2 regions of the Cupriavidus sp. Agwp_2 genome follow, and region 1 is predicted to be linked to the other one. Evidence: riboswitches for the same ligand, from Rfam matches in the RefSeq annotation. Region 1 holds a riboswitch; the other holds the start of a gene.
What was found. Region 1 has a riboswitch for glycine ahead of LPA45_RS24800 (D-amino acid dehydrogenase). Riboswitches for the same ligand answer to the same signal wherever they lie in the genome.
Positions count from the first base shown of each region.

Region 1 (3,401 bases):
TCTCGGGCGTCGGCAAGCTGCCGTTCAATACCGATGGCGGCGGCCTGTGCAACAACCACCCGGCCAACCGCGGCGGCATCACCAAGGTGATCGAGGCGGTGCGCCAGTTGCGCGGCGAAGCGCATCCGGCGGTGCAGGTGAAGAACTGCGACCTGGCGCTGGCGCAAGGCACCGGCGGCTACCTGGGCTCGCGCCACGGCAGCGCCACCCTGATCCTCGAGCGCGAATAATGAACGATCGCCGGAGCAACTGACATGACGACCCCACACACTCCCATGGCCTACAAGGCCCCGGACGAACAGCCCGACAACGTCGAGTTCTGGCAGGCCGCGCGCGAAGGCCGCCTGCTGGTCAAGCACTGCCAGTCGTGCGGCAAGACGCACTGGTATCCGCGCACGCTGTGCCCGTTCTGCATGGGCGATACGGTCTGGAAGACCGCCAGCGGCCGTGGCACCATCTACTCGTACAGCGTCACGCGCAAGGCTGGCCCGCAGCCGTTCTGCATTGCCTATGTGAAGCTCGACGAGGGCGTGACCATGATGACCCATATCGTCGATTGCGATCTCGATGAGGTCCGCATCGGGCAGAAGGTGAAGGTCAAGTTCGCGCCCAGCGTGGACGGCGCGCCAGTGCCGGTGTTTGCGCCGGCCTGAGTAGTTCACGGCGGGCGGTGGCGCTTCACTCCGTGAAGGCTTACGCCCTCTCCCCCACCCCTCTCCCGCAGGCGAGGGGAGCGTATGCGGAGGGTAGTAGCAAGCTCGAACGCCTTCGCCCGCGATGGTTTTCTCCCTCTCCCGGCCCCTCTCCCGCTCGCGGGAGAGGGGCTGGGGGAGAGGGCCGGCGCTGGCAATAGCGACGCGCTTAACACGCGATCTCAAGCCTTGGCAATTGCCAGCGAACCCACGCCCGGCATCTTCGGCTCAAGCAGCGCCTGCGCCACCACCCCGGCCACCATATCCGCCGTCACCGCTGACAACGTCCAGCCAAGGTGCCCGTGCCCGGTGTTGTAGAAGATGCAGCGCGCCCGCCCGCGGCCCACGCGCGGCAGCATGTCGGGCAGCATCGGCCGCAGCCCCGCCCATGGCACCACGCTGCGCGTGCTGACGCCCGGGAAGCACTGCTGCACCCATTCCACCAGCGGCCGGATGCGGTCGGCGCGGATGTCGCGGTTGAAGCCGTTGAACTCAGCGGTGCCGGCCACGCGGAAGCGGTCGTCGCCGAGGCGGCTGGTGACCAGCTTGGTCTCGTCGTCGAGCAGGCTGACGGTTGGCGCCGCGGCGCGGCTGGCGGCGTCGTCCAGGTTGACGGTGATGGAATAGCCCTTGACCGGATAGATGTTGACGCGGTCGCCCAGCCCGGCGGCCAGCGCGCGGCTCACGGTACCGGCGCAGATCACCGCGCCATCGAAGGTCGAGGTGGTGCTTTCCGCGCCTTCCTGAACCGTGACGCGGGCGCTGCGGCCATCGGTGGTGACATTGCGCACGTCCTCGCCGTAGCGGCAGCGCACGCCCATGCGTTCGATGGCGGCGGCCAGGCCGCTGGTGAACTTGTGGATATCGCCGGTCGAATCGCTTTCGGTGAAATAACCGCCGTAGTACGTGCCGGCCAGCGTCGGCTCGATCGCGCGCATTTCCGCCGGCGTCACCGCCCGGCGCTCCAGCCCGCCCTGTGCCAGCAGCGCCGAGACGCGGCCCGCATGCTCGAAACCGGCCTTGTCGCGGTAGATATGCAGGATGCCTTCGCGCTTGTGGTCAAAGTCGATGCCTTCCTGCGCCGCCCACGCGAACAGGTGCTCGCGCGCCGCGATGGCCAGGCGCGCGGTCTCGATGGTGTTGCGTCGGTAGTGCGGGATCGAGGCAATGAACCCGGCGAACCAGCTCAGCTTGTGCCAGTTCGGGCGCGGGTTCACCAGCAGCGGCGCATCGCTGCGCAGCATCCACTTCAGGCCCTTGATGATGGTGGACCAGTGCGTCCAGACCTCGGCGTTGGAGGCGGACAGCTGTCCGCCGTTGGCGAACGAGGTTTCCATCGCGGCGTAGCGGTGCCGCTCGAACAGGGTGACGGAGAATCCGCGCCGGGCGAGCGCGTAGGCCGTGGTGACACCGGTGATGCCACCGCCGATGACGGCGATTGTCTTCATGATCTGGCAGTCCAGAAACGTCGGGATTGGAGCCCGTACGCGACATGCGTAGCGGACGCCCCCTCTGTTCCTGACCTGAGAGATTCACGACAGTCACCGGGGTGCCGGTAGTACCGGTGGCGAGGGCCGCTTGCTCCTTCGGTATGCCGGCTGACGATGGCGGCATTCTTCAGAGTGCTGTGACGCGTGATACCGGTCCTTTTGCCTGAGAGTTTCCGGGGCGGTTGCTCCTTCGGCGCTGTCCGCGGCGGCTGCCGCCGGATCAGTCTCTCCCAGCATCACGTTGGCGCGAACGCCAATCCGGGCAAATCTAGAGACAAAGGCCGCATGTGGGTATGCGGGTAAACGCGTATAGAACTTGATGCCCCCGCATGGGCGGTCGAGTCACTTCCGTTCTGGCGCGGCGCTATGTCGCACTGCGGCAATCCATCCCGCCACCTAGAATGTCAGCACTCGCTACGCGGAGGAAGTGCGCCGTACCACGAGCCGGATACGGCGCACCGGTCGGGCGAGCCAGAAGAACAGAAAAGGTATTTCAGTGACAAGAAATCGGATTGCGCTGGCCGCTTCGGCCGCGCTGATGGGCCCCGGCATCGCCGGCGCGCAGGCGGATGGACCCGTCAGCGCGCCGCAACCGTTGCAGGAAGTCGTGGTCTCGGCCAGGACCGAGCGCGGCGAAACGCCCGCCACGCCGCCCAATACGCCATCGCCCGCCTACGGCATCAGCGCCGCGCGCATGGCGGACTTCAACGTCGTCAACACCGAAGACGCGCTCAAGTACGCGCCCAACCTCGCCGTGCGCAAGCGCTTCATCGGCGATATGAATTCGATCATCTCGGTGCGCAGCACCAGCTCGCGCCAGTCGGCGCGCGGGCTGGTCTATGCCGACGGCCTGCTGCTGTCCAACCTGCTGGGCTCCGATTTCACCTTCCCGCCGCGCTGGTCGCTGGTCAATGCCGCCGAGATCGAGCGCGTAGACGTGCTGTATGGCCCGTATTCGGCGCTGTACCCCGGCAACTCGCTGGGCGCGACCGTGCTGATCAGCACGCGCACGCCGGAGAAGTTCGAAGGCGATGCCAGCGTGCAGCTGTTCACGCAGCGCTTCAACCTGTATGGCACGCACGACAATTTCAACGGCGTGCACGCCAACGCCTACGTAGGCGACCGCGTCGGACCGTTTTCGTGGCTGGTCAGCGTCGATCGGCAGGACAGCAAGAGCCAGCCGCTGAGCTTCTATACCGCGGCGCGTTCGAACGTGCGC
Region 1 covers NZ_CP088084.1:1,563,398-1,566,798, reverse strand. Annotated here, with positions in the region: gene LPA45_RS24810 (thiolase domain-containing protein) at 1-230, shown strand, start outside; gene LPA45_RS24805 (Zn-ribbon domain-containing OB-fold protein) at 255-653, shown strand; gene LPA45_RS24800 (D-amino acid dehydrogenase) at 875-2,140, opposite strand; glycine riboswitch at 2,195-2,323, opposite strand; glycine riboswitch at 2,324-2,425, opposite strand; gene LPA45_RS24795 (TonB-dependent receptor) at 2,679-3,401, shown strand, end outside.

Region 2 (3,401 bases), on a different replicon from region 1:
CCTCGTGCTCCTCGTCGTTCATCGGGTGGATGGCAATGGGGTCGCCCATGCCGTGCTCGCTCCACAGCTTCTTGTCGAACAGCTTGGGATTGTTGGCGATGACCGCGTTTGCCGCCTCGAGGATGCGCACCGTGGAGCGATAGTTCTGCTCCAGCTTGATGACCTTGAGGTTGGGGAAATCTGTCTGCAGCCCGCGCAGGTTATCCAGCGTGGCGCCGCGCCAGCCGTAGATGGCCTGGTCGTCGTCGCCCACCGCGGTAAAGGCCGGCGCGCGCAGGTGCGAGCCGCCCGCCAGCAGCTTGAGCAACTGGTACTGGCAGGCGTTGGTGTCCTGGTATTCGTCGACCAGGAAGTAGCGCAGCCGGTTCTGCCACTTGAGCTGTACCGCTTCATTGCGCGCGAACAGTTCCGCGGGCAGGCGGATCAGGTCGTCGAAGTCGACCGCCTGGTAGGCATGCAGCGTGGCGACGTAGTTGCGGTAGACCAGCGCGGCCTGGTGCTCGTCGGCATTGGCGGCCTGCGCGATGGCGGCCTCCGGATCGATCATGCCGTTTTTCCACAGCGAGATCGTGCTCTGCACGCCGCGAATCAGCTTCTTGTCGGTGGTGCCGAGCTGCTCCTGGATCAGGCCGAAGCAGTCGTCCGAATCCATGATCGAGAACTGTGGCTTCAGGCCGACGTGTTCCGCCTCCATGCGCAGGATCTGCACGCCCAGCGAGTGGAAGGTACAGACCGTCAGCTGCTTGAGCGGGATGCGCTTGCCTTCGCGCGTGGTCTTGCCTTCCATCAGCTTGCCGATGCGCTCCTGCATCTCCTTGGCGGCCTTGTTGGTGAAGGTGACGGCGGCGATATGGCGCGGCTCGAAGCCTTTGTCCTCGATCAGGTGCGCGATCTTCTGCGTGATGACGCGGGTCTTGCCGGAGCCCGCCCCGGCCAGCACCAGGCAGGGGCCGTCCAGGTAGCGGACGGCTTCGGATTGGGCGGAATTCAGGCCGTGGCTCATGTGAAAGGCGCTCGGGAAATGAAGCGGAATGGGGCGAATGAATGGGGCGTACGAGGCGCGCGCCATGGGCAGCACACGTGCCCGGCGGCAAAGCTTTCGATGCTAACACGCTGGGCCTGGCCGGTCAGTCAGCGCCTGCCGCATCGTCGGCCCTCGTTGTGTCACTGGCGTAACACTTCGTAAAGGCCGGAGCCAATGAACGTGCACCAGGCTCTAACTGTTATGTCCAGGCGTGTCTCGGACATGCAATATCCATCACTCGGAGCCAACAATGAAAACCCTGCAGACATTGACCAAAGTGACCCTGATCGGCGCGATGGTCGCGGCATTCGCCGGTTGCGCGGACATGACCCCGAAGCAACGCAACACCGCCATCGGCGCGGGTGCGGGCGCCGTGGGCGGCGCCGTCCTGACCGAGGGCAGCGCACTGGGTACGCTGGGCGGCGCGGCCGTGGGCGGCGTGATCGGTAATGTCGTGACCGACGACAAGAAAAAGTAAGCCTCTCGCCAGACCCGGCTTCACGCCCCTGGCGGCGGGGCGCAGGAACGGGTACAGCCGCCGGGCGGCCGTCCGGCTTGGTTTGACAAAGGCCGGGGCCTCCCGTACATTGCGCGCATCCGACCGGGAGAGCGCGCAGAACTGCGCCGCCGAAGGGGTATCACCCGAAAACTCTCAGGCACCACGGACCGTTCGGATCGGCATGCAACATGCACACGATGCATGCCGCACTCTGGAGAGCGGCACCCGCCATTCGTGGCGAGCGTGCCCACCGAAGGGGCGCGCGAGGATGGGGTTCAACGAATCCGCCTCGTAATCTCTCAGGTATCGAGGACAGAGGGGTCATCCGCCGCAGCGGATTGCTTGCCTATTGGCATGGCGATCGTTGCGGCGGATGACCCTTTTTTGTTTTCGCAACCCGACATTGCCCCCGAGGATTCCATGACGCTCCAGGCCACGCCCCTCAACGCCATCCACCGCGCCCTCGGCGCCCGCATGGTCGACTTCGGCGGCTGGGACATGCCGGTCAACTACGGCTCCCAGATCGAAGAGCACAACGCCGTGCGCACCGACGCCGGCATGTTCGACGTGTCGCATATGTGCGTGGTCGATCTCAACGGCCCCAATACCCGCACCTTCCTGCGCGGCCTGCTGGCCAACAACGTCGACAAGCTGCAGACGCCCGGCAAGGCGCTGTACTCGTGCATGCTGGACGAGAAAGGCGGTGTCATCGATGACCTGATCGTCTATTTCTTTGCCGAGGACCGTTTCCGCCTGGTGGTCAACGCCGGCACCGCGGTCGGCGATATCGACTGGATCCGCGCGCGCAATGACGCCACCGGCAGCGGCGTGACCATCACCCCGCGTCGTGAAGACGTCGCGCCCGCGGGCGTGCAGCCGCTGGCGATCGTCGCAGTCCAGGGCCCTGACGCCCGCGCCAAGGTGTGGAGCACGTTCCCGTCGACCCAACCTTCCGATGCGCTCAAGCCCTTCAACGCTGTCGTGGTCCAGGATCCCGCCCTGGGCGAGGTCATGGTCGCGCGCACCGGCTACACCGGCGAAGACGGTTTCGAGCTGGTGGTGCCGGCCGCAAGCGTCGCCGGCCTGTGGGAAAAGCTGAATGCCGCGGGCGTGCGCCCGGCCGGCCTGGGCGCGCGCGACACGCTACGCCTGGAAGCCGGCATGAACCTGTACGGCCAGGACATGGACATCAGCACCTCGCCGCTGGACGCCGGCCTGGCCTGGACTGTGGACCTGCAGAGCGAACGCGACTTCACCGGCAAGGGGGCGCTGGCCGCCGCCGGTTCTCGCCAGCAGTTCCTTGGCCTCATCCTGCGTGATAAAGGCGGCGTGCTGCGCGCCCACCAGAAGGTCATCACCCCCGCCGGTGACGGCGAAATCACTAGCGGCACCTTCAGCCCCTCACTGTCGCAATCGATCGCGTTCGCACGCCTGCCGCAAGGCGTGAATGTCGGCGACACGGTGCAGGTGGAGATCCGCGACCGCAAACTCAACGCGACTGTGGTTAAACTGCCGTTTGTGCGTAATGGCAAGGCACTCGTGAGCTAAGGGAAACACCCGCTCACCCAACGGTCGCCCTCGCCTGCCGGCAGCGTTGCCGGGCAGGCATCACCCAACAAGAAACAGATCTGAATCCGGAGAACCTTCATGAATTTCCCCGCCGACCTCAAATACACCGAATCGCATGAGTGGGTGCGCGTCGAAGCCGACGGCACGCTCACCATCGGCATCACCGACCACGCACAGGACGCATTGGGCGACATCGTCTTCCTGGAACTGCCCGAAGTGGGCAAGTCGGTCGGTGCCGGCGACGCGCTGGCAGTGGTCGAATCGGTGAAGGCCGCTTCCGACATCTATGCCCCGGTGGCCGGCGAAGTG
Region 2 covers NZ_CP088083.1:3,648,623-3,652,023, forward strand. Annotated here, with positions in the region: gene LPA45_RS17145 (UvrD-helicase domain-containing protein) at 1-1,003, opposite strand, end outside; gene LPA45_RS17150 (glycine zipper 2TM domain-containing protein) at 1,275-1,502, shown strand; glycine riboswitch at 1,617-1,703, shown strand; glycine riboswitch at 1,725-1,849, shown strand; gene gcvT (glycine cleavage system aminomethyltransferase GcvT) at 1,944-3,071, shown strand; gene gcvH (glycine cleavage system protein GcvH) at 3,171-3,401, shown strand, end outside.
Region 2: linked by a shared signal. The riboswitch ahead of gcvT (glycine cleavage system aminomethyltransferase GcvT) and the one ahead of LPA45_RS24800 (D-amino acid dehydrogenase) in region 1 are both predicted to bind glycine.